2 regions of the Acetobacter sp. P1H12_c genome follow, and region 2 is predicted to be linked to the other one. Evidence: riboswitches for the same ligand, from Rfam matches in the RefSeq annotation. Region 2 holds a riboswitch; the other holds the start of a gene.

Region 1 (14,405 bases), on a different contig from region 2:
AAGCCAATCTTGATCGTCTGTTCAGGCGTGCGGCGCGGGGTGGGGGGCGTGCCAGTCCGGCGTGAAATCAGGATGCACAGTGGGCCCGGCGGCACGGATTCTCTCACGGCTGGTAACAGGCAGCGGGCCTGATACCGTCTGCGTCACCTGCACGCCATAAATACCAACCAGACCGTCTTCCTGCGCGTGCGCGGTCCGGGCCTTTAAAGCCTCTTCCACCGTGCTGTTAGGATAGAGCTTTGCGTCCTGAATCAAAGTCTTCCACTGCCCATTGGCGGCCAGCCAGACAATGCGGCCATCAAGAAGACGATTGGCCGTGATGACACTGTTGCCTTCAGCATCCCGACGACTGTTTCTGCGGTCCACAGCATATCCCTTTCCGGAACAATCCCTGAGGAAAATTACATCAGGCGTGATATATTATCAATATACCACGCCTGATTTTGAGTGATCGTGAAAGAAGCACGAAGGGGCCCGATAAATACTCTTACTCATCAGGCTCAGAAAAACTATCCGCAGCGCTGTCCGTCACGGAACAATCTGGCCCGGCTGATATCCAGCAGCGCACCTCCCTGCAATTCCACGTCATTTTGCGTATGATCAGGCGTCCAAAGCGGCACAAAACGCTCGGCAAGATGGGCCCGGTAATGCCGATATCCATTGCGCGCTCCCTCCGCCACAAGGGAAACAGCCTCCGGACTTTCATCCCCTCTGCGCACCTGAATTTCATACGGCCGTAAGATGGCTGTTACCGGGCCGGGAGAAACCGTTTCAGGCGCGGGGAAAGGCAGAACCCCGGCTTCATCAGGGACCACCAGCCCCTCCCGCACAACGCCGTTAAAAGACGGGGCTTCCCCCAGAAACTCCATGACAAACGTCGTCTGCGGGTTCCGGTTCAGTTCCTCCGGAGTTGCATCCTGCACAATCTGCCCGTGCTGCATGACCACAATACGGTCGGCTATTTCCACAGCCTCATCCTGATCATGCGTGACCAGAATGGTCGTCAGCCCAAGCCGTTCATGCAGGCCTTTCAGCCATGTGCGGATTGAACGCCGCACAATCGGGTCAAGCGCTCCAAACGGCTCGTCCAGCAGCAGAAGTTTAGGGCCGGTCGCCAGCGCACGCGCCAGAGCCACACGCTGCCGCTGACCACCAGACAGACGCCCCGGATAAGATGCTCCTGCCTCTGGAATCTGCATCAGGTCCAGCAAATCCTGCACCCGTGCCGTAATGGCGGAGCGGGACGGCCGCTCTGACCGGGGGAGAACATCAAGCCCGAAGGCTATATTTTTTGCTACCGTCATATGCGGAAACAGCGCGTAGTTCTGGAAGACAAACCCAATTTTGCGGGCACGGTCCCTCATGGAGCCCACAGCCTGCCCATCCAGCAGAAGGGTGCCCTGATCAAACGTATCCAGCCCGGCAATGGCCCGGAGCAGCGTTGTCTTGCCCGCGCCGGACGGCCCGACGAGCGCCACGAAGGCACCCGCAGGCACATCCAGAGACACATCATTCAACAGACGCCGCGTGCTGCCCGGCGCATAGCGCACCAGATGCTCAACCTGCACACTCATGCCTGCGTCTCCTTCCTGCGGGCCAGCCAGTCCGGCGCGGAGCGCAGCAGGACAGCCATCATCGCCATCCCGGCCAGCAACGTGGCCATACTGAAGGCCGCAACCGTCTGATATCCATTATAAAGACTTTCAATATGCAGCGGCATTGTCTCGGTCATGCCGGGGATATGGCCGGACACGACGGAAACCGCCCCGAACTCCCCCATCGCGCGCGCTGTCGTCAGCAACACACCGGAAAACAAGGCAACCCGTGCACCGGGCAGCGTAACGCGCCAGAGAATATTCCAGAATCCAGCCCCTGCCAGCATGGCGGCTTCCTCCGCGTCCCGCCCCTGTTGTTCCATCAGCGGGACGAGGGTCCGCACCACATAAGGCAGCGTCACGAAAATGGTGGCCAGCATGATGCCGGGCACCGCAAAGGCAATGTGAATACTGGCCTGTTCCAGCGCAGGCCCCCACCAGCCCTGAGCCCCAAACAGCAAGAGCCAGACCAGACCGGAAACAACAGGAGAAATGCTCAGCGGCAGCTCCACCAGCACCAGCAAGGCAGAGCGGCCGGGAAAGCGGTATTTTGTCAGCACCCACGCGGCAAGAATACCAAAGACCGTATTGACCAGCACGGAAACTACCGTGACTTCCAGCGTCAGCCAGATAGCCGCCTGCGCATCCGGGTCGGACAGGGAGGCAAGAGCCGGGGCCAGCCCCGTTTTCAGCGCCTCGACGACGACCACGGCAGGAGGCATCAGCAGCACCAGCACAATCAGCGCCCAGGTGACGATCCAGAGAGCATAACGCATCATCCCTGTTCACCCCACACAGAAAGCCGCCTGCGCACGAGGCTGACCAGCACCAGAGCGAGCAGCGAGATCAGCAGCAGAACCAGTGCGATGGCTGTTGCCCCGCCATAGTCAAACTCCTGAAGCCGCACAACGATCAGCAAGGGAGCAATCTCACTCCGGAAGGGCTGATTGCCTGCTATGAAAATAACGGACCCGTATTCTCCAACACCCCGTGCCAGAGCCAGCCCGAAGCCCGTCACCAGAGCGGGCAGCAACGGAGCAATCACAACGCGCGTCACTACCTGCCAGGGCTTTGCGCCAAGCAGAACCGCTGCGTCTTCCATATCGCGAGGCAGATTTTTCAGAACTGGCTCGACCGTGCGCACCACAAACGGCAGGCCGACAAACATGAGCGCAACAACAATGCCTGTGCGGCTATACGCCAGCACTACTCCCAGCTTTGCCAGCGGCGCCCCAAGCCAGCCCTGCGGGCCATATAATGTCGCCAGAGTAATCCCGGATACGGCTGTTGGCAGGGCCAGAGGCAGGTCAATCAGCGCGTCCGCAATACGGCGGCCCGGCAGATCCCCTCGCACCAGCGCCCATGCCAGCAGCAGACCCAGAGGAAGATTCAGCAGAGCCGCAAGGAACGCACAGGAAAAGCTGGTCCACAGAGCCGCAAACATCCGCGCATCATGCAGCGCCGCCACCATGGCCCCCACGCCATCCTGCCAGGGGCGAATCATCAGCGCGCAGAGGGGCAGGAGGATAAAAAACCCGGTCCAGAGAAGGGTCGCCCCCAGCGCAAGCCGATAACCGGGCAGGGCAGAGCCTCCACCGCGCAAAAAGGACAGAACAGCCTGCTTCATGCTGCACGCAAAGCCTGACTGAAACTCATAGCCGTCCTTCTCCTGCCGCCATGTTCATCTGATCATCCTGAAACACCACGGGCCAGAACACAGGCTGCGTATGCAGCACTCCATTCTGACCCGTAATTTACCCTGCTTTTAAGAGCGGGCTTTTAACGCGCCTGATAATCTGACGGTTTCTTTGATGAAGGATGCAAGTGTTTTTGTTTCGGACTCAACACTTCCGGCGCTGGTTTTCAGATGCAGGGCCGGGCTGACCGGAGCCTCATAGGGTGCATCAATGCCTGTAAAGCCACTGATTTTACCTGAGCGTGCCGCAGCATACAGCCCTTTAGGGTCCCGCTGCTCACACGTCGCAAGGTCCGCATCCACAAAAACTTCCGCAAAATCTTCACCCAGAATCTGCCGCGCAAGGGCACGGTCAGAGAGGAGGGGGGAGATAAGTGCCACCAGCACAACCTGCCCGGCGTCCCGCAGAATACGGGCGACTTCCGCAGCGCGGCGCACGTTTTCAGTCCGGTCAGCCTCAGAGAAGCCGAGGTCCTTGCACAGGCCGGCGCGCAGTGTGTCTCCATCCAGCACGGTCACGTCCACACCATCCGCAAACAGAGCAGATTCCGTCGCGCGGGCCAGAGTGCTTTTGCCTGAACCCGAAAGGCCGGTCAGCCAGAACACGCCCCCACGATGCCCCTTGGCCCGGGTACGGTCCTGCACCGTGACGTCACTTCCCGTCGGGTGAATAAGCTTTTCACCCTGCGCGATGTCCGCCGGGCCCAGCAGGGGTGCGCCGCCCACAATCCGCTGCTGCCGGTCCACCAGAACGCCACGGCCGTCGGCCGTGCCGGGCGTGAAGGGGTCAAACAGGATTGTTTCAGCGGCTGAAAGCGTAATTTCCGCAAAGCCTTCTGCCGGAACTTCCTCACCAGCATATTCCGTCAGATCATCGAGATTCACGACGGATTCAATGGAGGTCACCGTCACAGCATGTTCTGCCGTCGCCAGACGCAGATGGAAGCTCTCACCCACGCGCAACGGCTCCTGACGCAGCCAGAACAGGCGGGTGCGGATACGCGATGCCGCAACCGGCGGTGTCTCCTGCAAATGGAGCAGGTCACCACGATCCGGGATCACATCCGGCTCCAGCGTCACAGCAACTGACTGACCTGCCGCCGCAGAAATCTGCGGAGCCGTATGCCAGCTTGCAATGGAGGCGATTTTTGCGGGCGTCTTCTGGGTGCCGATAATCACCGTATCGCCCACACGCACCCGGCCACGTTCAATGCGGCCCGCCACGTAGCGTTTATCATCAAAGCGATAAACATCCTGCACGGGCAGGCGCAGAGGCAGTTCCGCGCGGGAGGCAGGCGAGGGGACCTGTGCCAGCGCTTCCGTCAGCGTCGGCCCTTTATACCAGGGCATGCGGTCAGACCGGCTGGCAATGTTATCGCCATCCCGCGCGGAGGCCGGAATAAAGAGTGCAGCTTCCAGATCCAGCTTTTTCAGCAGTTCAGAGACGGATTTTTCTACGGCTTCAACTTTAGCCTGATCGAAATCCAGCAGATCAACCTTGTTCAGCAGAACAAGCACATGCCGGATACCAATCAGATGCAGCAGCATGGCATGGCGGCGGGTCTGCTCACGCGCACCTTCCGCCGCATCCACCACCAGCACAGCAGCTTCCGCATCCGCTGCACCGGTAATCATGTTGCGCAGAAACTGGCGATGGCCGGGAGCATCCACAATCACATATTCCCGCTTACCCAGCAGGAACGGGATACGGGTGGAGTCAACCGTAACACCCTGATCACGCTCGATCTGGAGAGAGTCGAGCAGAAAGCTCCACTCGATCTTCAGACCGCGCTTTTTGGACGATTCAATAATCTGCGCGACCTTACCGTCCTGCAGATTATCCGTGTCATGCAACAGGCGGCCAATCAGTGTGGACTTACCGTGGTCAACATGCCCGACAATCACGATCGGCGTTGCTGGCTCCTGAGACAGAGCCAGAGAAGAGGGAAGAGAAGTCGTCATAATTCTGGTTCCAGTCCGCTAAGGCTCAGAGATAACCGGCGACACGCAGCCGCTCGAAGGCATCTTCGGATTCATGATCCATGGCCCGGCCAGATCGTTCGGACGTCCGGGTGGTTTCCAGCTCAGCAATGACTTCGGCCAGCGTGCTGGCATTGCTGTCCACCGGGTTGGTAATGTCCTGATCGCCCAGAGAACGATAGCGCTTGCCATTTTTGGCAAAATACAGGTCCACCAGCGCGATCCCCTCGCGCTCAATATAGCGCCAGATATCAATCTCCCGCCATGACAGCAGAGGATGCACACGGATATGCATGCCTTCTTCATGTGGGGTGGCATACTGGTCCCAGAATTCCGGAGGCTGGTTGCGGATATCCCATTTATGGCTGGCCCCACGCGGGCTGAACACACGTTCCTTGGCGCGGGTACCCTGTTCATCCCGCCGGATACCGGCAATCACGCCCTGTAATTTATGTTTCTCAATCATGGCCGCGAGGCCTGCCGTTTTACGGGCGGCTGAACGCGCTGCGGGCGGCAGAGAAGGGTCCATTTCCTCGACAGGCGGGCAGGTGCCAAGAAGCAGGTCCAGATCCCATTTTTTGGCGTATTCATCGCGGAATTTATACATTTCCGGGAATTTCTTGCCGGTATCAACATGCATAACAGGGAAGGGAACGCGGCCCAGAAAAGCCTTCTTGGCCAGCCAGACCATGACGTTCGAATCTTTCCCCAGAGACCACAGCATGGCGAGGGGCTTAAGCTTGCGATAGGCTTCCCGGAGGATGAAGACACTCTGTGCCTCGAGTTGGTCAAGATGGTCCATTTGTCTGGTCAAACCTGTTCTGAGAAAAAGAAGGAAAAGGCCCTGAACATCAGGAGGCCGTGTGTATGCCGCATTCTGTCTTGGCCAGCCCGGCCCAGCGTCCGGCGCGCGGGTCCGCAGTCTGGCCAGCCGGGCGCGTGCAGGGAGCACAGCCAATAGAGAGGTAGCCTTCTGCCACAAGCGGGTGCGGGGGCAGGCCACGGCGCGCCATTTCCCGCGTAATGTCTTCTGCCTGCCACAGCGCCAGAGGGTTCAGGCGAAGCTGGCCGTCGGGTTTTTCCTCCACAACCGGCAAAGCCGCACGTGTAGAAGCCTGAGAGCGTTTGCGCCCGGTCACCAGAGCCTCATAGGGCAGAGTTGCTGCATCCAGCGGCTCGACTTTGCGCAGACGGCAACACGCGTCCGGATCAAACGCCCATAACTCGCCTGTCGGATCACGCTCCTGCACCTCATGCGCCTCCGGATGGATATCAATCACGTTCCGCAACCCAAGAAAGCGTGCCAGTTCAGCCCGGTACGCCAGCGTTTCGGGGAAATGTTTCCCGGTTTCCAGAAACAGCACCGGCATCTCCGGATCAGCTTCCGCCACAAACGCCAGCAGAAGAGCGGATTCCGCACCGAAAGACGACATAACGCCCACCTTGTTGCCAAGCTGGGCAGATGCCGCTCTGAGAAGTTTGACAGGGTCCTGAGCCTGAGAGTGCAACAGTGCCAGAACTGACCGGCCGACTGACATTCTGGAATTCCAATAACAACTACATGAAATAGTATTTATCAGATATTGCACCTAAACCCATAACCATTCAAGGTCATTCTCCACAGAAGAATTTCGTATTTTGCAGGGAAGCTATTCCACACACACACATGGGCTTTGTAGCCGGAAAGCAGACGTATGTCTTTCAGCCCGGCGTTATTTGTCATTTTTGAAACAGAAATGGCCATCAGATGCGACGGAACGGCGCTGTAACTTAAATATTGTCCGGTAATTTATGCGCACCACATCGGGAGAGGCACGTCAGGCCAGAAGGTGCGTGAAAAACACAAAAAAGTGCCAGACGTAAATTTTCGTCACAGGCCCGGAGAGAGGGCCTCGGCGTCTCTCAGACTATTCATCGCAAAAAACGCCAGAAAGCACTCTCCGGACCTCTGGGAGCATCTGAGATGCATTTGAGGCTCGCCTTGTGAAAATCTTTCCAAAACAAATCATTATGTCAGTCACATCGCCCAAATGAGCATGTGAAGCGTAGTCAGAGACAGGTCATAACCAGTGGAGCAACACGATTCACGTAGCGCACAGCTCCCAAAACCGAACAGCCTCCCAATTCAGCCGCCAATCTCATTTAGTTGGCATAATATATCTTATGCAATCTTTATATCTGCAAGTCACACGGCTGAAACCTCACTGGCTCCGTGCCTCTAATCAGAACCTTCACCACCCTCAAATATCGCCGTGCCAGTCTCTAAAAACTCCTCCTTCATCCAAACAAGCTTTCTGGTCAGTTCTGTTCAACCCGAGATCTGAAGCTCCACCCGACCAAACCACATTGGCAAGACCGTGAAAGCCACCAGTAGCCAGAAATATACAAGCGCACCCTGCCGAGACATCTTCTGTCAGACACTCGCCCAGAAGCCGCCGCCCGCTCTTCATTATCCGCCTTTACAGCAGACCATTCAGAACCGCGCGGCGGTCTTCCCCTCGCGGCTCTCGTGCTTATTTTGCCGGACGCGGATTATCCCGGCGGAACAGATCCCATTCATCCATCACCGTGCCATCCGGCAGATGGCAGTAGCCAACCTGCCCTTTAGCGGCGTCATGCTGCATGCTCAGTGTGCCACCTTTTTTGGTGCAGTAGAGCGCTGCCGGATTAGGAATACGCAGCGGACGAACGCTGTTGCGGCTCTGGTCCTGCGTCTGATGCTCACAGCCTGCCAGCAGGCCAATGGTACAGACTGCCAGAGCGGCTTGAGTCAGACGGGAAAATTGAAAGGCCATAAGACTGGTTCCTGTTTGATTATGCGGGATATTCTTCAATACGGAGCTGGATTTGTCACGCCCCGAGCCAGCACAGACTGGCCTTTCCCGTATTTTTTATGCAGGCTTCCCTGCCCTCGTTTGCTGAAGGCAAGGTTCCAGTAATGCGCACAACCAGTCCGCAAAGACCTGTAACCGATGAGAGAAATGCCTGCGATGCTGATAAAGCAGCGTCATCGGCATAGGCTCTGCCTGCCAGTCTGGCAGAACCTCCACCAGATCTCCCGCCTGCAGAGGCTTCTGAACGTCATAAGCCGGGACCTGAATCAGCCCCAGCCCAGCCAGACAACAGGCAATCAGGGCCTCAGCACTGTTTACTGTCACCCGTCCGGCCATTGCCTGCGTGCAGAGCCGGCCGTTCTCCATCCATTCCCACTCTTCCACCCGCCCGCTGAACGCAGAGGCGTAACCCACCGCCAGATGCTGTGACAGGTCATGGGGTGTGGCCGGAACACCGTAACGCGCCAGATAAGAAGGACTGGCGACGTTCATTAAAGTCAGTTCTCCGACTTTCCTGCCAATCAGGCCGGAATCCTGCAACGGGCCGATACGCAGCACGCAATCAATCCCGTCTTCCACCAGATTAACAGGCCTGTCAGTCACCCCCAGTTCGATATCAATTTCAGGATAGCGTTCCAGAAAGTCTGGCAAGGCGGGTGCCACAATCAGCCGCCCGATACGCCCCGGCATATCGACCCGCAAGATACCGCGTGGAGCGGCTTTATCGCGCCGGAACAGCCCCTCCGCTTCCTCAACGTCAGACACCAGCCGGAGGCAGACATCATAAAAAGCCCTGCCGTCTGCCGTGGTGGTAACTGTACGCGTGGTGCGGGACAACAGCCGTGCCCCTACCCGGCTTTCCAACGCCTGAATCGCCGTGGAAACGGAAGACCGGGGCATGTTGAGCGTGTCCGCAGCTCTTGAAAAACTGCCAGAGTCCACAACACGCAGAAAAATACGAAACAGATCAATCCGGTCCACGAAACCCTCGGGTCATACGCCTTATTGTTCGTATTATACGACAAGTGTTGTATAAAGAGACTAATTTATTAAGGAAACCGAGATGATACTTTTTGCTACATGAAAGTCCGCATCCCGCGGTTCTTTCAACGGAAGGACAAACGGATATGGCAGACCATACACTTAAAGGAAAAACCGTTCTGATCACGGGGGGCGCCAAAAACCTTGGCGGCCTGATTGCCCGCGATCTGGCAGCCCACGGCGTGAAGGCTGTGGCCATTCATTACAACAGTGACGCCAGCGCCCCCGATGCGGAAAAAACTCTGGCAGACCTCAAAGCCGCCGGCGTGCAGGCTGTCGCCCTGCAGGCCGACCTGACAACCGCCGCTGCCAACAGCAAACTGTTTGCTGACACCATTACCGCCATCGGCAAACCTGACATCGCCATCAATACCGTCGGTAAAGTGCTGAAAAAACCGATTGCCGAGACGTCAGAAGCTGAATTTGATGAGATGTTCGCCATCAATTCCAAAGCCGCCTATTTCTTTATTAAGGAGGCCGGACTGCATCTGAATGATAACGGTAAGATCGTAACGCTCGTGACATCCCTCCTCGGTGCCTACACGCCGTTCTATTCCACTTATGCAGGCGCCAAAGCACCGGTTGAACATTTTACACGCGCGGCCTCCAAGGAGTTTGGTGCCCGCGGGATTTCAGTCAACGCTATTGGTCCGGGTCCGATGGACACACCGTTTTTCTACGGTCAGGAAGCACCTGAGGCCGTGGCCTATCATAAATCCGCAGCAGCCCTGTCCGCCTTTAGCAAAACAGGCCTGACAGACATTGAGGATATTGCACCCTTCGTCCGTTTTCTGGTCTCGGAAGGCTGGTGGATGACGGGCCAGACCATTCTGGTCAATGGTGGCTATACCACAAAATAACGTGGACTTTCAGGAAAGGAGCCTCCGTGGCCCTTTCCTTCCATACTCAACAAACTGTTGCGTTTTTTTATCGACTATTTATGAGTAGCGTCAGAAGCATCAAGAGTCAGGCCGACGCCTGACACCAACCTGCATCCGTGCAAGGTGGTGCCTTCCCTGTTTTGCAGGAAGGGATGTGGCCAGAAGACCGGCAATAACGGACCCATGCCACGCGCGTCGTCGCTTTGTCTTTTGATCTCAACCGTTTTGAAGAGATCAAACATGACACAGATTACCCAACAGTTTGCCAGCGATAACTATGCCGGAATCTGCCCGGAAGCACTTGCTGCCATGCAGGATGCCAATCAGGGCTATGTCCCCGCCTATGGTGAAGACCTCTGGACCACCAGAGCCGCCGACGCCTTCCGCACCCTGTTTGAAAAAGACTGTGATGTTTTTTTTGCCTTTAACGGCACGGCAGCCAACGCGCTGGCTCTGGCCTCTCTCTGTCAGTCCTATAACAGTGTGATCTGCTCCGCTCTCGCGCATGTTGAGACGGATGAGTGTGGCGCGCCGGAGTTTTTTTCCAACGGCTCCAAGCTGCTGACTGCCCCCACACAGGGAGGCAAGCTGACGCCGGAGGCTATCCGCACACTGGCAACGGGACGGACGGATATTCACTTCCCCAAACCGCGTGCAGTCACCATTACCCAGCCCACGGAAACCGGGCAGGTTTATACACTGGCGGAAATTCAGGCCATTTCAGCCGTCTGCCGGGATCTGGGCCTGCGCCTGCACATGGATGGCGCCCGTTTTGCCAATGCCTGTGCGGCTCTCGGCTGCTCCCCTGCTGAAATGACATGGCAATCCGGCGTGGACGTACTGTGTTTTGGCGGCACCAAAAACGGCATGGCCGTTGGGGAAGCAATTCTCTTTTTTGACCGCGCACTGGCGGACGGCTTTGACTACCGTTGTAAACAGGCCGGACAACTGGCTTCCAAAATGCGCTTTCTGACCGCACCGTGGGTTGGCATACTGGAAAGCGGCGCATGGCTGCGCAACGGTCAGGCCGCCAACACGGCAGCAGCCCATCTTGCCAGACAAATTGAACCTCTTGAAGGGCTGGACCTGATGTTTCCGGCAGAAGCCAACGCCGTCTTTCTGAAGGCCCCGGCATCCTTACTGGACGGCCTGCGGGACAAAGGCTGGCGCTTTTATACATTTATCGGAGGGGGCGCACGGTTCATGTTTGCATGGGATGCGGACCTTACGCAGGTCGATGCGTTAGCGGCAGATATTAAAAGTCTGCACGCAGCCCTTTAACGGTCAGTCCTTTTTGTTATGACCCGAAATGAAATTTCAATCGGCCAGTCCCTGCCCTTCGCAAGGCTGGCCTTGCCGCTGCAAACCGGATATGTTCAGTCCACTTTTCACTTAAAATCTGGTTCCTAACGCATGCCTGACGGTTCTTCTCCTGTAACGCGTTCCTCCTCAGCCTCCCTGCCCGAAATCCGTCATGACTGGACGGTACCGGAAATTCAGGCTCTGCTGGACCTCCCGTTTCCGGAGCTGATGTTCCGCGCTCAGGCCACGCACCGGGCGCATTTCGACCCTACGGAAATGCAGATTTCCACCCTGCTTTCCATCAAGACAGGCGGCTGCCCCGAAGACTGCGCCTACTGCCCGCAAAGCGCCCTGCACGAAAAAAGTGTGAAGGCCGAACGCCTGATGGCCGTGGATGCTGTGCTGTCGGAAGCCCGCAAGGCGAAAGACGCCGGAGCCAGCCGCTTCTGCATGGGGGCCGCCTGGCGCTCCCCCAAGGATCATGATCTGGAAACCGTCTGCGCCATGATTGAGGGCGTCAAGGGGCTGGGACTGGAAACCTGCGTGACGCTGGGGATGCTTGATGCCGGACAGGCTGGCAGACTGCGGGACGCCGGGCTGGACTACTACAACCATAATCTGGATACCTCTCCGGAATATTATGGCGACATCATCACCACCCGCACCTATCAGGACCGGCTGGATACGCTGTCCAACGTGCGCGATGCGGGCATCAATGTCTGCTGCGGCGGCATTGTCGGCATGGGTGAAAACGAGACCGACCGCGCAGGGCTGATTGCCGCTCTCGCCTCCCTGCCCGCGCACCCGGAAAGCGTTCCGATCAACCTGCTGGTCCGCGTTAAAGGCACCCCGCTGGGCGAGTCTGAGGCCGTTGACCCACTGGATTTTGTCCGCATGATTGCCGCAGCACGCATCACCATGCCCAAAAGCCGGGTGCGTCTGGCTGCGGGCCGGGAGGATATGAGTGATGAAACACAGACCCTGTGCTTCCTTGCTGGTGCCAATTCCATTTTCTATGGCGAACGCCTGCTGACCACGCCCAACCCTCAGGCTTCGCGGGATCGCAAGCTTCTGGACAAGCTGGGTATGCATACCACCGGCATTTCCGTTTAAAATGTTTCTTGCATTCCTTGCCTGATCTGCGTCAGGAGCTGTCGCATGTCTTATATGGTCAAGGAAATGTTCCTCACCTTACAGGGTGAGGGCGGACAGGCCGGGCGACCGGCCGTGTTCTGTCGTTTTGCGGGATGCAACCTGTGGTCTGGCCGGGAAGCCGACCGCGCTGAAGCCATCTGCCAGTTCTGTGATACTGATTTTATCGGTACGGATGGAGAGGGCGGCGGCAAGTTTGAAACGGCTGAAAAACTTGCTGAGACAATCGCCAGCTTCTGGCCCGAGAGCGGCAACGCCATGACCCTGCCGGGACTGGTGGTTTTTACTGGCGGTGAGCCCCTGCTCCAGCTTGATGCGCCCCTGATCAAAGCCATGCATGCCCGCAATTTTTCCATCGCCGTGGAAAGCAACGGGACACTGACCGCTCCGGAGGGCCTGGACTGGCTGTGCATCAGCCCCAAAGCGGGCGCACCGCTGGAACAAAAAAGCGGGACTGAACTCAAGCTGGTCTATCCGCAGATTGGGCTGGACCCGGCCACGCTGGAAGAGCTCGATTTTCAATATTTCTGGCTGCAACCTATGGACGGCCCCAACCAGCAGGAAAACACGCAGGCCGCCATCCGCTACTGTCTGGCCCACCCTAAATGGGGCCTTTCTTTACAGACCCACAAGCTGACCGGTATCCCCTGACCCATGTCTACTCCCTTACGCGCCGCTGATGAAGCTGCTCTGGTCCTGTTCTCCGGCGGGCAGGATTCCGCCACCTGTCTGGCATGGGCTCTTGCCCGGTTTGGCCGGGTGGAAACACTGGGCTTTGATTACGGGCAGCGGCATGCTGTGGAACTGGAATGCCGCGAGACGTTGCGGGAAGGCCTGCGGGCGCAAAACCCGCTCTGGAAAGAGCGGCTGGGCATGGACCATACGCTCGCACTTGGGGCGCTAGGCGATATTTCTGAAACAGCCCTGACCCGCAATGCTGAAATTGCCATGGAAAAAGACGGGCTCCCGAATACCTTCGTACCGGGCCGCAACATCATTTTTCTGACTTTTGCCGCAGCCCTCGCCGCGCGCCGTGGCATCCGCCATATTGTGACCGGGGTGTGTGAGACGGATTATTCCGGCTATCCTGACTGCCGGGACGATACCATCAAGGCTGTGCAGGTGGCTCTCAACCTTGGTATGGACTCACGCTACGTTCTGCACACCCCCCTCATGTGGATTGATAAAGCCGAAACATGGGCACTGGCCGAAGAACTGGGCGGAGCAGCGCTTGTTTCCCTGATCAATCAGGAAAGCCACACCTGCTATCTGGGAGACCGGCAAAGCCTGCATCCGTGGGGACATGGCTGTGGGCAATGCCCGGCCTGTGACCTGCGCCGTGCAGGGTGGGACGAGTATGTCGCGAGCAAAACCCATGCCTGATCTGGTTTTTACCCGTCGCTTTTCCATGGGCCACCGGCTGATCCACGGCGCCAGTGAATCCTGCGCCCTGCCCCACGGGCATAATGAGTTTGTGACCGTACGCCTCACACCCACGCATCCCGCGCGGCTGGATGGCAGAGGGAATATGCCGGTCTCTTTTCAGCGGGCTAAAAGCACGTGGCATCGTTTTGTTGATGAAAAGCTGGATCACGCCCTGCAACTGGCGGAAGATGACCCGCTTCTGGCGTGGTTTCAGGCAAACGAGCCCGCACGGGCGCAGCGTATTGTCATCACCCCCGGTGACCCGACAACAGAACTGATGGTCTGCCTAATGATGGCAAAGCTCAACGCTTTCCTGAAGGCGGATGGAGATGTTCTCCGCTGCACAGAAGTTTCCTTGCAGGAAACACCCACCAACACAGTCAGCTTCAGCGGTAATCCGGAAGAGATGATCCCGGCCGGCCGTTCACCTGAATCCTGCTGGTGGAACCGTGCGGATATGTCGATTTCTGATTAAAAACCGCTTGCTCTGTCTGTACAG
Region 2 (14,405 bases):
ACAGATCTTTGTATTTGGAGTTATCGTAGCTGTATCCAGCCTTGTAATGCCCCACCAGATGGTTGCGGCCAAAGGAGGGCATCCAGCCGATTTCCACCGGCGTTGAGAACTTGCCCAGACCATCCTGCGCCCAGGCCCAGCCGGAAATCCCGCCGTTGAAGGCATGTGGGGAAACCGCAAACAGGCCAGCCATAATATAGGTGTCACTGGTCGGCATGACACGGGCCACGGCGCCAAGGTTGCCAGAGGGCCAGTCGCGGTTGCCTTCCGTATACTTGTTGGGGGCCGGGTTCCCGCAGACCGCCACGTTCATATACATACAGAACAGCGGCGAGGCGGCAAAGAAGCTGCCGACCGGAATCCACCCTGCGCTGATATCCAGATGGTTGTTCAGGAACGATTTTTCGCCATACAGATAGACAAGATGCGCCACCACGTTGCCTCGGGCACCGTAAATCTGCTGCACGCCGCCAATGGAATCCCCGATAAACCGGGTGCTCAGATTCTGCCCGTGCCCGTTCACCACCATCATGTGGGACCAAAAGCCTTTGAGCAGATTGAGGTTCGTCAGCTTGCCCCAGTCCACATCCAGTTCCACACCAACCTGACCGGCATTGGTCACACCCTGACGCATGCCGCCACGGAAGTTCCCGGCCAGTTCTTCATGCACGTCGGCCAGAATATGGATGCCGTGGTCCAGCAGCCAAGGCTGCGCGCCCCACCAGTCACCAAAAAAATGGTTTTTCCCGTAGGGGGCTGAAAACAGCGGGCCGGGGTCTTCCACCGGATTAGCTTCATTATTGGCTTCCAGACTGGGCCACAGGCCAGCAGCACTGTTCCCGCCTGTCAGCAACTGGGCTGAGGCCTTGGAGGAGAAAGCCGGGGTGAGGCAGCAGGCGAAGGAGAGGGCGCAGAAAAAAGAGAAGCCGGAGGAGAATCTTGTCATGTTTCTTTTTATTTTTGTTACGGAGGCGTTGGGGAGGAGGGCATAGTGTTTCAAAGCGGCATCATAATGTCTAAACTTTTTTTCACCCTTAAACAGTCTTTCGCATGTCTGGTGGCATTTTAACGACACCCGGCAGCAGAACGTTCCCTGCGATGCGTTGACGCCCGCCGGATCAGGTGATGAATTCGGCCTATGACAAAAATAGACACAACTCGCCCCTTCCTGCCGGTGCGTATTGCGGTGATGACCGTATCGGACACCCGCACCCTTGAAACCGATACATCCGGGCAGGCGCTGGTCTCCCGCCTTGAGCAGGCGGGCCATGTGCTGGCAGACCGCACGATTGTGCGCGATGATGTCGGGCAGATAACAGAACAGCTCACACGCTGGATCAAAGACCCTCTGGTTGATGTGGTCATCACGAATGGGGGCACCGGGGTGACCGGGCGTGATGTAACGCCGGAAGCCTTTGACCGTGTGCTTGAAAAGCGCATCGAAGGCTTTGGCGAACTCTTCAGAATGTTGTCCTACCGCAAGATCGGCACGTCCACCATTCAGTCCCGCGCAATCGCAGGCGTTGCGGACGGAACATATCTGTTTGCGCTCCCCGGTTCAACCGGCGCTGTCAAAGACGGCTGGGATGATATTCTGGTGTTTCAGCTCGACAGCCGCCATCGCCCCTGTAATTTTGTGGAACTCATGCCCCGGCTGCGTGAAGGTTTGAAAGAGGATCATGCTCATGACTGAAGATGTCAGACTGCTGATGCTGGCAGGCGATTATGTGGAAGATTACGAGATCATGGTGCCGTATCAGGCGCTGCTGATGGTTGGCTACAAGGTGGATGTGGTCAGCCCCGGCAAGAAGGCCGGGGACAAGATTCTCACGGCCATCCATGATTTTGAAGGCGCGCAGACCTACAGTGAAAAGCCGGGCCACGCCTTTGAGCTGAACGCCACGTTCGATGAGATTGATACGGACGATTATATCGGTCTGATCATCCCCGGCGGCCGTGCGCCGGAGCATCTGCGCATGCATCCGCGGGTGATTGAAATTGTCAAAGCCTTTGCGGACCGGCCTCTGGCCGCCATCTGCCACGGCGCGCAACTGCTGGCTGCTGCGGATGTGATCAGGGGGCGTAAAGTCTCGGCGTACCCGGCCTGCCGCCCGGAAGTGGAACTGGCTGGCGCAACCTATGCCGATATCGCGGTGACAGACGCCGTAACGGACGGAGAACTGGTGACGGCCCCCGCATGGCCCGCGCATCCGGCCTGGCTGGCGCAGTTTCTCAGCGTGCTGGGTGCGACTGTGACAATATAGTGCATTGGCAGGCGCCTCCTGTTGTGCATCATATGGAACAGTGTTCAACAGGATGGAGCCTCTTATGAGACGTCTTACTGCCCATTTTATTCCTGCGGCTCTTAGTCTGGCCTGCGCCATGCCGCCAGCCGCAGCATGGGCACAGCAGGCAACATCCTTGCCGCCCAATGACGCACCAAGCCCCGCGGCACCCGGCGTGCATCCGGATGTCAGGCTTCCGGCCCCGGCCACTCCGGTCAGGGTTGAGGAGATCAAGGTGTCCGGCAACAAGCAGGTCAGCACACCCGCCATTATGGCTGTGGTGCCCTTCCATGTCGGCAGCATGGTGACGCAGGCGCAGATCACGCAGGGCTTGCAGGATATTATGAAGCTGTATCAGCAGCAGAATATCGGCGGAAAATTCCATCAGAACCTCAGGCTGGACGGCAAACGCGTTCAGGTTGAGTGGGCGATTGAAGAAACCGGAGGCCCGGCGCATCTGAACAAGCCGCTCGTGCTGGAAAGTCTTGGGTTTGATGGCAATCTACACATTGCAACTTCAGCCCTGAAAGAGGCCGTACATCGTCAGCCGGGGGATCAGGTCACCCCTGCAACCGTGCTGGAAGATGAAAAAGCCATTCAGGCTTTGTATGTGAAAAAAAATATCGGTGTCACCATCGTGCCGGAAAGCCGTGCGCCGCATAAGGATGAGCGCGTTACGCTGGTCTATCACCTGACAGAAAAAGCAACGGACTGACGCTTTTCTGTTATCCCGGCGCAGGCGGCCTGAAGCAGATCTTCAGGGCCGTCCGCGCCGGAAACGCTTTAATCAAAAATCTAAGCAACCGCGCTTTTCTGCGCTAGCCGTCTCAGTATTCGCTGGCAGCCGGGCGGTTCAGCATTGCCATCAGTTCGCGCCGTGTGTCGGAACTGGTGCGGAACACACCGAGCATCTGGCTTGTCACCATGGAGACACCGGGGCGATGCACGCCACGGGTCGTCATGCATTCATGGCTGGATTCAATAATAACAGCCGTGCCGTGGGGTTGCAGAACATCATTGATGGTGTTGGCAATCTGCGCCGTCAGCCGTTCCTGAATCTGCATCCGGCGGGCATAGGCATCCACCACACGCGCCAGCTTGGAAATGCCGACCACGCGCTGGCGCGGCAGGTAGGCCACGTGCGCCCGGCCAATAATGGGGGCGAGGTGATGCTCACAGTGGCTTTCAAAGCGGATATCGCGCAGCAGCACGATTTCATCATAGCCTTCCACTTCAGAAAACGTGCGTTCCAGAAGGGTTTTAGGGTCGATTTCATAGCCCTGAAAAAACTCTTCATACGCACGGGCTACGCGGGCAGGCGTATCATGCAGGCCTTCACGTTCCGGATCTTCCCCGGCCCAGCGCAGCATGGTGCGGATGGCGTCTTCCGCCTCTTCACGGGTGGGGCGGTTGGTTTTGGGCAGAGGGTCGCTCATGCCATTCTCCTGCGGTCTGCGTGGTGATGAAGCAGTTCTGGCTGCTTCACGTTAATGGATCTGGCGGAACTGGAACGGGCTATCAAGGCTGAAAGGCGGAATGGTGATGTCAAACCGTTTGCCGGAATTGACATTCCACATCTGGTAAGACCCCCGCATGAAGCCCCCCGCCGTGGTGAGGGAAACACCGGAGGTATAGTCAAACCCGTTCTGCGGGCGGATAACGGGCTGTTCACCCACCACGCCTTCTCCATGCACATATTCCGTCCGACCTGCGCCATCCGTAATCTGCCAGGTCCGTTCCTTGAGCTGGATGGGGGCCGTGCCGCCATTTTCAATGCGGATGCGGTAAACCCAGCAATACATGTCCTCATCAGGTTCAGACTGTTCCGGGAGCCAGAACACCTGTACGCAGACGCGCATATCTCCCGTCACGGCTTCATACATCGGCGCTGAGGCGAACAGTTCGCTCATGGCGTCATCATGATCGGAGGACATGGGCGGTGAGTCCGGCCAGTCAGGCATGGGGTGTTCTGCTCCTGCGCAAAAAATAAAAAAGGCCTGCTTCACGCCAGCGGGTTTTATCCCGCAGTGCAGAAACCACGGCAACAATCCGCTGGCAGTATCACGAAGCGATCAGAAAAGGGAAGCCGCCCGTCTGCGGTGTGCTGAAACAGCCACAGCAGACGGGCGGCAGGCAGGTATAAGTCAGGGCCTGATCAGGCTTTGGCGAGAGCCGCCACGCCACGGGCAAGATCATCAATCAGATCGGCACTGTCTTCCAGCCCGACGGAGAAGCGGATCGCCCCCTCAGAAATCCCGAGCTTGGCCCGTTCTTCCTCACCGATCTTCATATGGGTGGTGGTGGCCGGGTGCGTCACGAGGGACCGCGCATCGCCCAGATTGTTGGAAATGGCGATAAGGTTCAGGGCGTTCATGAAGGCAAAGGCCCCTTCCTGCCCGCCAGCAACTTCAAACGCGACCATGGTGCCGCCACCCGTCATCTGCCGCTGGGCAAGCGCGTATTGCGGATGATCCTTGCGGACCGGATAACGCACGCTGACAATCCCGGGCGCGGAGGCAAGGTAGTCTGCCACCGCAGCCGCATTGCGCGTCATGGCTTCCACACGTAAAGCAAGTGTTTCCAGCCCCTTGAGCATCACCCACGCATTGAAGGGCGAGAGAGCATTGCCGGTATTACGGACGAACGGCTGGAGCGTTTCCTTAATCCAGTCTTCCCTGCCCAGCACGGCCCCGCCCAGCACGCGGCCCTGTCCGTCAATATGTTTGGTACAGGAATACACGACCACATCCGCGCCCAGTTCCAGCGGCTTCTGGTAGAGTGGGGAGGCAAATACGTTATCGACAATGACCAGTGCCCCGGCCTTGTGCGCACGCTCTGAGATAGCGGCGAGGTCCAGCACATCCAGCATGGGGTTGGAGGGGCTTTCCAGCAGCACAGCGGCGGTTGGCTTGCTGAAGGCGTCATCCCACGCGGCGAGGTCCCCGCCATCGACGAACACGGTTTCCACGCCATATTGCGGCAGCAGGTTAGCTACAATCCAGTGGCAGGAGCCGAACAGTGCGCGGGAGGCCACAACGCGGTCCCCGGCTTTAACGTGGGAGAGCAGGGCGGAAGAGACCGCGCCCATCCCTGTGGACGTCGCAACACAGGCTTCAGCACCTTCCAGATCGGCCAGACGCTTTTCCAGCGCAACCACGGTGGGGTTGGCAAAGCGGCTGTACTGGTAGTGCGAGACTTCACCCGTAAAGGTTTTAGCGGCCTGTTCGGCGTTTTCGTAAACAAAGCCGGATGTCAGGAAAAGCGCCTCGCTGGTTTCACCATATTCGGTGCGTTCCAGCCCCGCGTGCAGAAGGCGGGTGGCGGGACGCCAAGCTTTGGAAGAAGAGGTCTTGCTGTCACTCATCACGAGGTATCCGGTTCTTTTGCTGCTGTGCAGCGCAGTGTGACCGTGGAAACCGTGGCGTCGGCAGTGCGTCGCCATGGCCTCTTTAGCGCGTTTATTTTACCTCGCCGCAAGCCGGCCGTACAAATCACGAGGTTTCATAGTGCTTTAACGCACAATAAGGATTTTGTTATGCGGAGGTGGCTTGCGTTCGTCAAGCATCGATCTGCCCTCCTGCCGCAGGGCCTGCTATGCAGCAGGGCTGGTGGATTTTAAAGTAATTCCTGCAAAAGCGGGACAAAAGGAATATCCGCATCCGGCATGGGGTAATCCTGCAGCTTTTCCGGCGCGACCCATGCAAGTGTCTGCCCTTCCTTTGCTGTTGGGGTGCCGGTCCAGCGGCGGCACAGATAGAGCGGCATCAGTAGGTCAAACGCCTTGTAGGCGTGGGATGCAAAGGTAAACGGCGCAAGGCAGGCGCGGGAGACATCCAGTCCAAGCTCTTCTTCCAGTTCCCGCACCAGCGCGGCTTCTGGCGTTTCTCCGGGTTCAACCTTGCCGCCGGGGAATTCCCAGAGTCCGGCCAGACTTTTGCCCTCCGGGCGTCTGGCCAGCAGAATACGTCCCTGTGCGTCAATCAGCGCGGCGGCGGAAACCAGCACGAGTTTGCGGGGGGCTGCCCCCTCGCTCTGTGGCGTGCCTGAAGAGGTATCCAGATCATCCCGCGTGGCTTCAAAAACACGGACGGGGTGCTCGCGACCACGGGCCACAAACATCTGCTTGTCCGCGCCAATCGCCCGGAAGCCGATCTGTTCCAGAACACGGGCAGAGGCTGCGTTATCCTCCGCTACCGTGGCGCGCAGGCAGGTAATGTCCAGATTGGCCAGCGCCCAGCGGGCCAGCCGCCCGGCTGCGCGGGTTGCAATGCCCCGGCCCCAGTATGTGCGGCCAACCCAGTAGCCCAGCATGCCGACGCGCCCCACCTGCGGCACGGTCTGCACACGCAGGCCCACGCAGCCAAGGAGGGTATTGTTTTCATCCAGAATAGCGAAATGGCAGCCTTCTCTGGCCCGATGCATGGAGAGCGTGGAGGCAATCCAGTCATCCGCCAGTGCCCGCGGGTAGGGGAAGGGCAGGCGGCTGAGCATGCGCACCACTTCCCAGTCATTGACCAGATTGTGCAGCGCAGGCGCATCATCAGGCAGAAGGGGGCGCAGCCGGTAGGGCGGCGCCTCCAGAACCAGAGACGTGATGTCAGGCATTCACAGCCGGTGCGGGCACACCGCATTCCGCCAGCAGGCCACGCAGGGCGTTGATGACAGGGAAGACTTCCACATTGTGGTCCCCGCCCAGTTCACGCCAGGCCTGCTGTTCAAGCTCCACAATTTCACGGTCTTCCGCAAAAATCCGTTCGGTAAACGCGACAAGGAACGGCCATGCCAGTTCCAGCACCCCCGGCACCTTGGGGCGTTTGACAGACAGGAGGCCGAACGTCCGGTTTGTCAGCTCTTCCGCATCCTGCGGAACATAGACAATCCACAGATCCATCACCGGGTCTTCATCCCCTGTTTGGATACGGAGTGTCTGATAGGGATATTCCGTCCGGATGGTCATGACGTCACGATGCTGGAATTTTTCCGAGGAATCGCGGCGTTCACCAAAAATCAGGGCTTCACCCAGCGGCTGTTTGCCACTGGTGCGGGCAAAGGAATACTGGGCTTCCACCAGACCGGGCTCGCGTTTCTGGCCCAGAAAGCGCGGGCGCATCTGGCCCATCTGCTTCATGTGCATGAACTGATGGTTCATATCCATCAGGTTCTCATGCATGAAGCTGTAATGGCATTTGACTTCCTGCCCGAAGAAGCGGGTCTTGTATGCCGGGTCTCCCACACGGGCCAGACGCGGCGGCAGCGGCACGGAATCCGCTTTATCCGGGTCTCCGGGGAAGACAAAAATCAGGCCATCCTGCTCACGGCAGGGAAAGGTGCGTACTCCGTTGGGCAGCTTGCCCTTGCCCAGATACGGCACATCAATGCAGCGGCCTGAACGGCCATAGGCCCAGCCATGATAGCAGCACTGGACGGACTGACCGCAGACCTTGCCTTTGCTGAGCGGCACCTGCCGGTGCGCGCAGCGGTCTTCCAGTGCAAAAATAGCGCCTTCCGTCGGGCGCACCAGTGCGATGGGGGTGCCGGCATACCGCGTGCCGATGGTCTTGCCCGGCTTGAGTTCCTTTGACCATGCCACCGGATACCAGAAGTCCGGATTGGAGCGGACGCGCCGCAGATCCGTGCCGGTCGTGTTATGCCCCGCGCCAAAAGAGGGTGTATCGTCTGGTGTGTCACTCTGAACGGTCTGGTTCATCTTGCCTCATGTCATGACGTTCGGGGCTGCGTCACCCTGACACGGCCTAATAGCGGATGTATGCAACCGTATATCACACAAAGAGGCAAGACGCAGAAAGGGCGGAGAGCCGGGTTCGCCCGTTTTTATTTGCAAATTATTCGCAAACTGAAAATCAGGCTGCCCTGGGTGCCGGTCTGGGCATAGGTCCCTCCCGCTTCAGCCCGTGCCAGGCAATCAGGCTGTCTCCCAGAAACAGGGCGAGTGCGCCGACCGTGCAGGCAAGCGCCAGCCCGAACATGATTACCAGCCATGTGGCGACGGAGGAATCCCGCACGCTGCCCAGAAACAGCACAAAGGCAGCCCCGCAGGAGGCAGCGCCCCCAAGGCCCCCCGCCAGAATGGCGGTGTCCAGCATCAGCGTGCGGCGGTGCAGGCGGACCAGATGCTTCTCCAGTGTCAGATTGCGGTCCGGATCGTCATTGTCATCCGTCAGCAGGGCGTTGGCCTGCTCAATATGGTCAGAGACACGGGCCAGACGGGTATTGAACAGGTTCAGCAGGGTGCCGATGCCCGAGAGCATGAAAACCGGAGTGAGTGCGACCTGAATAATATGCGCAACACTATCCACCGGCTCGGCGGCGAGACCTGCAAAAACGGGAAGAGCCATAAAGCGGGATGTCCTTAGCTGGCTGTACGTGGGGAGCGAGCGGAGGGTCTAGCGGCTGGAGGCCAGTTCTGCCGTAAGGTCTTCAATGAACTGGAACGCCACCCGGCCCGAACGGCCACCGCGGGTAATGGCCCACTGGCTGGCGCGGGCCGTCAGATCCTCATCGCTGATGGGAAGGGCGCGTTCTCCCGCATAGGTCCGCACCATGTCAAGAAACACATCCTGTGGGCAGGCATGGAACCCCAGCCACAGGCCAAACCGGTCAGACAGGGACACTTTTTCTTCCGTGGCTTCAGACGGATTGATGGCCGTGGCGCGCTCGTTCTCAATCATCTCACGCGGCATCAGGTGGCGGCGGTTGGACGTGGCATAAAACAGAACATTCTCAGGCCGCCCTGCAATGCCGCCATCCAGCACGGATTTCAGGGCTTTGTAATCCCGGTCTTCTTTTTCAAAAGACAGATCATCACAGAAGAGAATGAAGCGGCGCGGGCTTTGCCGCAGCATGGCCAGAAGCTCGGGCAGGGTTGCCAGATCTTCGCGCTGGATTTCCACCAGCGCCACCCGGCCCTGACCGGGCGCGCAGGGCTTGCCTTCTACCTGATTAACCAGCGCATGTGCCCCTTTGACCAGTGACGACTTACCCATGCCGCGGGAGCCCCAGAGCATGGCATTATTGGCGGGCAGCCCACGGGCAAAGTGCTCGGTATTGTCCATCAGCGTCTGGCGCTGCGAGTCTACGCCCTGCAACAGGGTGGCCGGAACATGCGCCACATGCGGGACGGCCAGCAGGCGCCCGCGTTCGGGCAGCCAGACAAAGGCATCTGCCTGATCCACCCCGTCCAGACTTGGCGGCGGAGGGGAGAGGCGCTCCAGCGCTGACGCAATACGTTCAAGGACAGAGAGAGGGGCTGAATCCATCAGGGCAGGGTCCATGGTTGGGGTGGAAGGTCAGTTTGCCCGGAACTGGCGGGCAGAAAAAGAAGCAGGACTACGGTTTATCAGGCACGGGATGCTTGACGTGTGAGCCGTGAAAATTATGGTCACGCATCTTCATTGCGCAACCAGCCTTTCCGGAAAGTCTGTCCTCATGTCCAATTTTCTTATTCCCGCAGCCTATGCCCAGTCCGCCGGTGGCGGTGGGGCTGGTTCGAGTCTGATGTCGTTCCTGCCGTTTATCGGCGTGTTCGTCATTATGTATTTCCTGATGATTCGCCCGCAGCAGCAGAAGCAGAAGCAGCTTCAGAATGAACTCAAGGCGCTGCGTCGCGGGGACCGGATTGTGACCGCAGGCGGCATTATCGGGATTGTGCAGAAATCCCGTGATGACAGTCAGGAAATTGAGGTGGAAATTGCCCCGAATGTCCGCGTCATGATCCTGCGCAGCACGGTGAGCACGGTTCTGACCAGCACGGCCAAGCCTGCGAATGATAGTGCGGACGTCAAGAAGTAAGAGGCTCTCCTGTCAGGCGGTATGCTGAGAGAGCATCATGGAAAGCGGGCTTCTGGCCCGCTTTTTTTTATGGGCAGATTTTATGGACAGACGGTCTTGTCAGGAGGGCTCAGTCGTTTCCGCCAGATGAGGGTCTGCGGCGCGGCCTTCCACAACTTCTTCCGTCACATCCAGCGCCAGAACTTCCCCCGCCATAATAATACTGAGCAAAGTGAGAATTTTTAGTCCCAGCATATCGTTGTTTTGCGGGTGCCCATGCAGAATGTGCAGCACAAGAGGCGTGAGGGCCGGAAAGGGGAGGAGCCAGAACACGGCCCGCCACACCGGCTGCTGGATGCGGGAGCGGTAGAAACTGGCCAGTCTCCGCTCTTTCTTGAGCACAAATTTCAGGAACAGGACGATCGCGGTCCCAACGGCCAGCGATATGAGCGGCATCAGCACAACGGTGTAGGCCACCTCATGCCAGTCACAATAGGCCAGTCCAAGCAGCGCGACCCCGACCCATGATGAAAAATAGATGCCGATACCAATCAGGGAATAATGCTTCACGAGAGAGTCCTCACAGGCCGTTTCCGTGCGTGTACGCCGGGATTCCCGTCGCCCTGATTGCAGATTAGCAGGAACGGAAAAGCTCTAAGTCACGCTTTTACGACAAAATGATTCAGCATCGTTATAAATAAAATATGACACTGCTCCGATGCTCCGATGCTCCGATGCTCCGATGCTCCGATGCGCAGCAGGGGCCGCAGACGGAAAGCGACCGCAGTTCGGCAGACCGGACTTACAAAAAGGAAACCGGGTCGATATCCACATCCACGCGCACATGCCGTTCCAGTTTTATCAACCCCAGCCAGCGGCGCAGAATAGGCTGCACGGCAATGGTTTTCCGGGTGCGGAGCAGCAGACGCCGCCTGTGCCGCCCGCGCAGAATGGCCATGGGGGCCGGGGAGGGGCCAAGCACCTGAATCCCATCCCCATAAGGGGCCACGCGGCCAAGAGCCGCAGCAGCATCATCTGCGGCGGCGGCCGTGTCCGCGCTGACAATCAGGGCCGCCAGACGCCCGTAAGGCGGCCAGAAACCGGGGCGCCTCTGCTCGGCTTCCTGCGTCATGAAGGCGTCAAAATCCCCGGAGAGCAGGGCCTGCATCACCGGATGCTCTGGCGTGTAGCTTTGCAGGAGCACGCGCCCTGGTGTGCTGGCGCGTCCGGCACGGCCTGCAACCTGATGCAAAAGCTGGATTGTGCGTTCCCCCGCCCGCAAATCACCCCCGCCAAGGCCCAGATCGGCATCCACAATCCCGACCAGTGTCAGGTGCGGGAAATGCCAGCCTTTGGCGACAATCTGTGTGCCGATCACCAGATCGACCTCCCGGCGGGAAATCTTGCCGACCGCTTCCGCTGTAGCGGCGGGGCCGCCCAGCGTGTCACTGGCCATGACCAGAATCCGCGCATCGGGGAACAGATGACGGGCCTCTTCTGTAATCCGCTCAATACCGGGGCCAATGGGTGTCAGGCTCTGCTCTGCGCCGCAGGAGGGGCAGGTTTCGGGCATCGGTTCGGTATGGTCGCAAAAATGGCAGGAGAGTATTTTACGATTCCGGTGCTCGACCAGCCATGCCGTGCAGTGCGGACATTCCATCCGGTGCCCGCAACTGCGACAGAGGGTCAGCGGCGCATAGCCGCGCCGGTTGAGGAACAGCATGGCCTGTTCCTTCCGCTCGAACGTCGCGGCCAGTTCTTCCGTCAGGGCAGGGGAGAGAAACAGACCTCGGGGTGGCGGGTGATCCCGCATGTCCAGAATCCGGGTTTCCGGTAGGGCCGCTCCGCCGTGGCGGGAGGGCAGAATCAGATGCCGGTAACGCCCTGCCTCCACATTGGCCAGAGATTCCAGACTGGGCGTGGCAGAAACCAGCACAATCGGGAATCCTGCCAGTCGCGCCCGTACCACTGCCATATCCCGCGCACTGTAGATCACGCCTTCTTCCTGTTTGAAGAGGGCCTCGTGTTCTTCATCCACAATAATCAGGCCGAGGTCTTTAAACGGCAGGAACAGGGCGGAGCGTGCGCCTACCACCACCGTCGCGTTGCCGTCCGCCGTTCCGTGCCATGTCAGACGGCGGGCGCGCTGGCCCACTTCGGAATGCCAGATGGCGGGCTGTGTGCCAAAGCGGCGCGTAAAGCGTTCCATCCACTGGGCTGAAAGCGCAATTTCCGGCAGCAGAACCAGTGCCTGCCTGCCTTGCTCCAGACAGGCAGCAATGGCTTCCAGATAAATCTCGGTCTTGCCGGAGCCTGTTACCCCTTCCAGCAGTGTGACGGAAAACCCGCCTTCAGTCACGGTCTGGCGGAGGCCGTTTGTGGCTTCAGCCTGCGCACCTTCCAGCACGGGCAGGTTATGGTGTGGGTCAGGGGCAGCAAAGGCGCGTGCCGGCCCGAGCGCCACGGAGGTCAGCGCGCCAGCATCCGCCAGACCTTTCACAACTCCGGGGCCAACGCCAGCGGCTGTGGCAATATCTGTGGTGGTGCGGGCCGTACCATCTGCCAGCAAAGTCAGCACTTTCTGGCGGGCGGGGGTAAGGCGCAGGCCATCCGGCGGGGGAGATGCTGCCAGCCAGCCTGTGGTGGGCGTAGGCACGCCACGCATATGCAGCCGCAGCGTCATGGCCAGAACCATGCCGGGGGCGGAGAGAGTGTATGCGGCCACCCAGTCTACAAAGCGCCGCAACTCTGCTGTCAGTGGTGGCAGATCCAGCCGCTCCGCGACCGGACGGAGTTTGGCGGCGTCCACTGTGCGGGAAGGCGGGGGCGCAAATTCTGGCGGCAGAGAAGAGGCTGCGTCCCACACTACGCCGGTCTGCCTGCGGTGTCCGAGCGGCACCGTGACAATATCGCCCGGCTGGAGGGGCATGTCCGCCGGAGCCGCATAATCAAACGGACCGGGGAAGGGCATGGGCAGCAGCACGGACACTCTCTGGCGTGCACTCCCCGCGGCGGAAGCCGGACTCTGCGCAGACTGAAAAAGAGTGGGAGGTGTGGACGCCATGAGGTCCTATGTAAGCGGAGGCCCGGTTAAAGAACAGTGCTTGCGAAACCCGAAAAAGTCTGAACAAGTCTGCTCAGCCATCAGAGCATCCTGACGGGTGCGGATCTGTGTGAGGGGATGCCATGACAGCGGAAGAAGCCGTCCAGAAATTTCTGGAATGGATGGCGACGGAAAAGCGGGCCTCCCCCCTGACGATTGATGCCTACCGTGCCGATCTGGCCCGGTTTCTGGGCTTTATGTCTGAGCATCTGGATGGCCTGCCCGACATGGCGGGGCTGGCACGGGTCAGCCTGAGGGATTTTCGCGCCTGGCTGGCGCAGGAGCAGGCGCGGTCTGCTGCCTCCCGCATGCGGCAGAGCACGCCGGACCGCGCTGCCCGGACACGCGCGCGGCGGGTGTCCGCCGTACGGTCCTTTTTCCGGTATCTTGCCCGCAGGCAGGGGGTGGAAAACCCGGCGATTGCTCTGCTGGCCACACCCCGCAGCAAGAAACCTCTGCCACGCCCCCTGAGCGTGACAGACGCCAAAGCTGTGCCGGAAGATATTGCTGAACTGGCTCATACCCCAATGGCGAGGCAGCGTGACGGCGCGTTGTTCCTGCTGCTGTATGGCTGCGGGCTGCGTATTTCAGAGGCTCTGAATCTGAATATTGCCGACCTCGGAACTCTGATCAGTAGCGGTGTTCTGCGTATCTGCGGAAAAGGGAACAAGGAACGTCTGGTGCCTGTGCTGCCCGCTGTGCAGCAGGCGCTTGAAGCGTGGCGCAAGCAGCATCCTTCACCCGCGCCGGAGTCGCCTTTGTTTCCGGGGGTGCGGGGCGGACGGTTGCAGGCCGGAGTTGCCCAGAAGGCCATGCGGGAATGGCGTGCGCTGGCCGGACTGCCGGACCATGTCACGCCCCATGCGCTGCGCCACTCTTTTGCGACACATCTGATGGAAGGTGGCGCGGACTTGCGCATCATTCAGGAACTGCTGGGGCATGCCAGCCTGTCCACCACACAACGATACACTCTTGCGGATGAAGCCCGCCTGCTTGATGTGTGGAGCCGTGCGCATCCGCGTGCGCAAAAAACTGCTCAGCCGAGAGAAGGAACACGAGACTAATGACCGATGCCCTGCGCGCTCCCTGGCCCGCTATAGACCCTTACGCCCACGGCTATCTGGATACCGGGGAAGGGCACGAGATTTACTGGGAGGAATGTGGCAATCCGCACGGTATTCCGGTGGTGTTTCTGCATGGTGGCCCCGGTGGCGGATGCTCCCCGGCGC

What was found. Region 2 has a riboswitch for S-adenosylmethionine ahead of metZ (O-succinylhomoserine sulfhydrylase). Riboswitches for the same ligand answer to the same signal wherever they lie in the genome.
Region 1: linked by a shared signal. The riboswitch ahead of KP699_RS03180 (low specificity L-threonine aldolase) and the one ahead of metZ (O-succinylhomoserine sulfhydrylase) in region 2 are both predicted to bind S-adenosylmethionine.

What each region holds. Positions count from the first base shown of each region.
Region 1 is NZ_JACRVR010000002.1:105,383-119,787, forward strand. Features, by position in the region: gene KP699_RS03130 (DUF2849 domain-containing protein) at 22-366, opposite strand; gene KP699_RS03135 (sulfate/molybdate ABC transporter ATP-binding protein) at 510-1,574, opposite strand; gene KP699_RS03140 (sulfate ABC transporter permease) at 1,571-2,374, opposite strand; gene cysT (sulfate ABC transporter permease subunit CysT) at 2,371-3,222, opposite strand; gene cysC (adenylyl-sulfate kinase) at 3,361-5,253, opposite strand; gene cysD (sulfate adenylyltransferase subunit CysD) at 5,279-6,073, opposite strand; gene KP699_RS03160 (phosphoadenylyl-sulfate reductase) at 6,123-6,809, opposite strand; gene KP699_RS03165 (DUF333 domain-containing protein) at 7,785-8,066, opposite strand; gene KP699_RS03170 (LysR family transcriptional regulator) at 8,163-9,086, opposite strand; gene KP699_RS03175 (SDR family oxidoreductase) at 9,233-10,006, shown strand; SAM-I-IV-variant riboswitch at 10,098-10,214, shown strand; gene KP699_RS03180 (low specificity L-threonine aldolase) at 10,268-11,308, shown strand; gene bioB (biotin synthase BioB) at 11,441-12,442, shown strand; gene queE (7-carboxy-7-deazaguanine synthase) at 12,488-13,132, shown strand; gene queC (7-cyano-7-deazaguanine synthase QueC) at 13,136-13,864, shown strand; gene KP699_RS03200 (6-carboxytetrahydropterin synthase) at 13,857-14,381, shown strand.
Region 2 is NZ_JACRVR010000015.1:5,492-19,896, reverse strand. Features, by position in the region: gene KP699_RS09340 (carbohydrate porin) at 1-946, opposite strand, end outside; gene moaB (molybdenum cofactor biosynthesis protein B) at 1,139-1,693, shown strand; gene KP699_RS09330 (DJ-1/PfpI family protein) at 1,686-2,264, shown strand; gene KP699_RS09325 (POTRA domain-containing protein) at 2,329-3,000, shown strand; gene folE (GTP cyclohydrolase I FolE) at 3,113-3,721, opposite strand; gene apaG (Co2+/Mg2+ efflux protein ApaG) at 3,773-4,246, opposite strand; gene metZ (O-succinylhomoserine sulfhydrylase) at 4,441-5,649, opposite strand; SAM riboswitch at 5,714-5,793, opposite strand; gene mutT (8-oxo-dGTP diphosphatase MutT) at 5,901-6,890, opposite strand; gene KP699_RS09300 (aromatic ring-hydroxylating dioxygenase subunit alpha) at 6,883-7,992, opposite strand; gene KP699_RS09295 (DUF2721 domain-containing protein) at 8,147-8,641, opposite strand; gene KP699_RS09290 (ATP-binding protein) at 8,690-9,562, opposite strand; gene yajC (preprotein translocase subunit YajC) at 9,732-10,094, shown strand; gene KP699_RS09280 (hypothetical protein) at 10,194-10,643, opposite strand; gene KP699_RS09275 (primosomal protein N') at 10,876-13,137, opposite strand; gene KP699_RS09270 (tyrosine recombinase XerC) at 13,260-14,240, shown strand; gene pip (prolyl aminopeptidase) at 14,240-14,405, shown strand, end outside.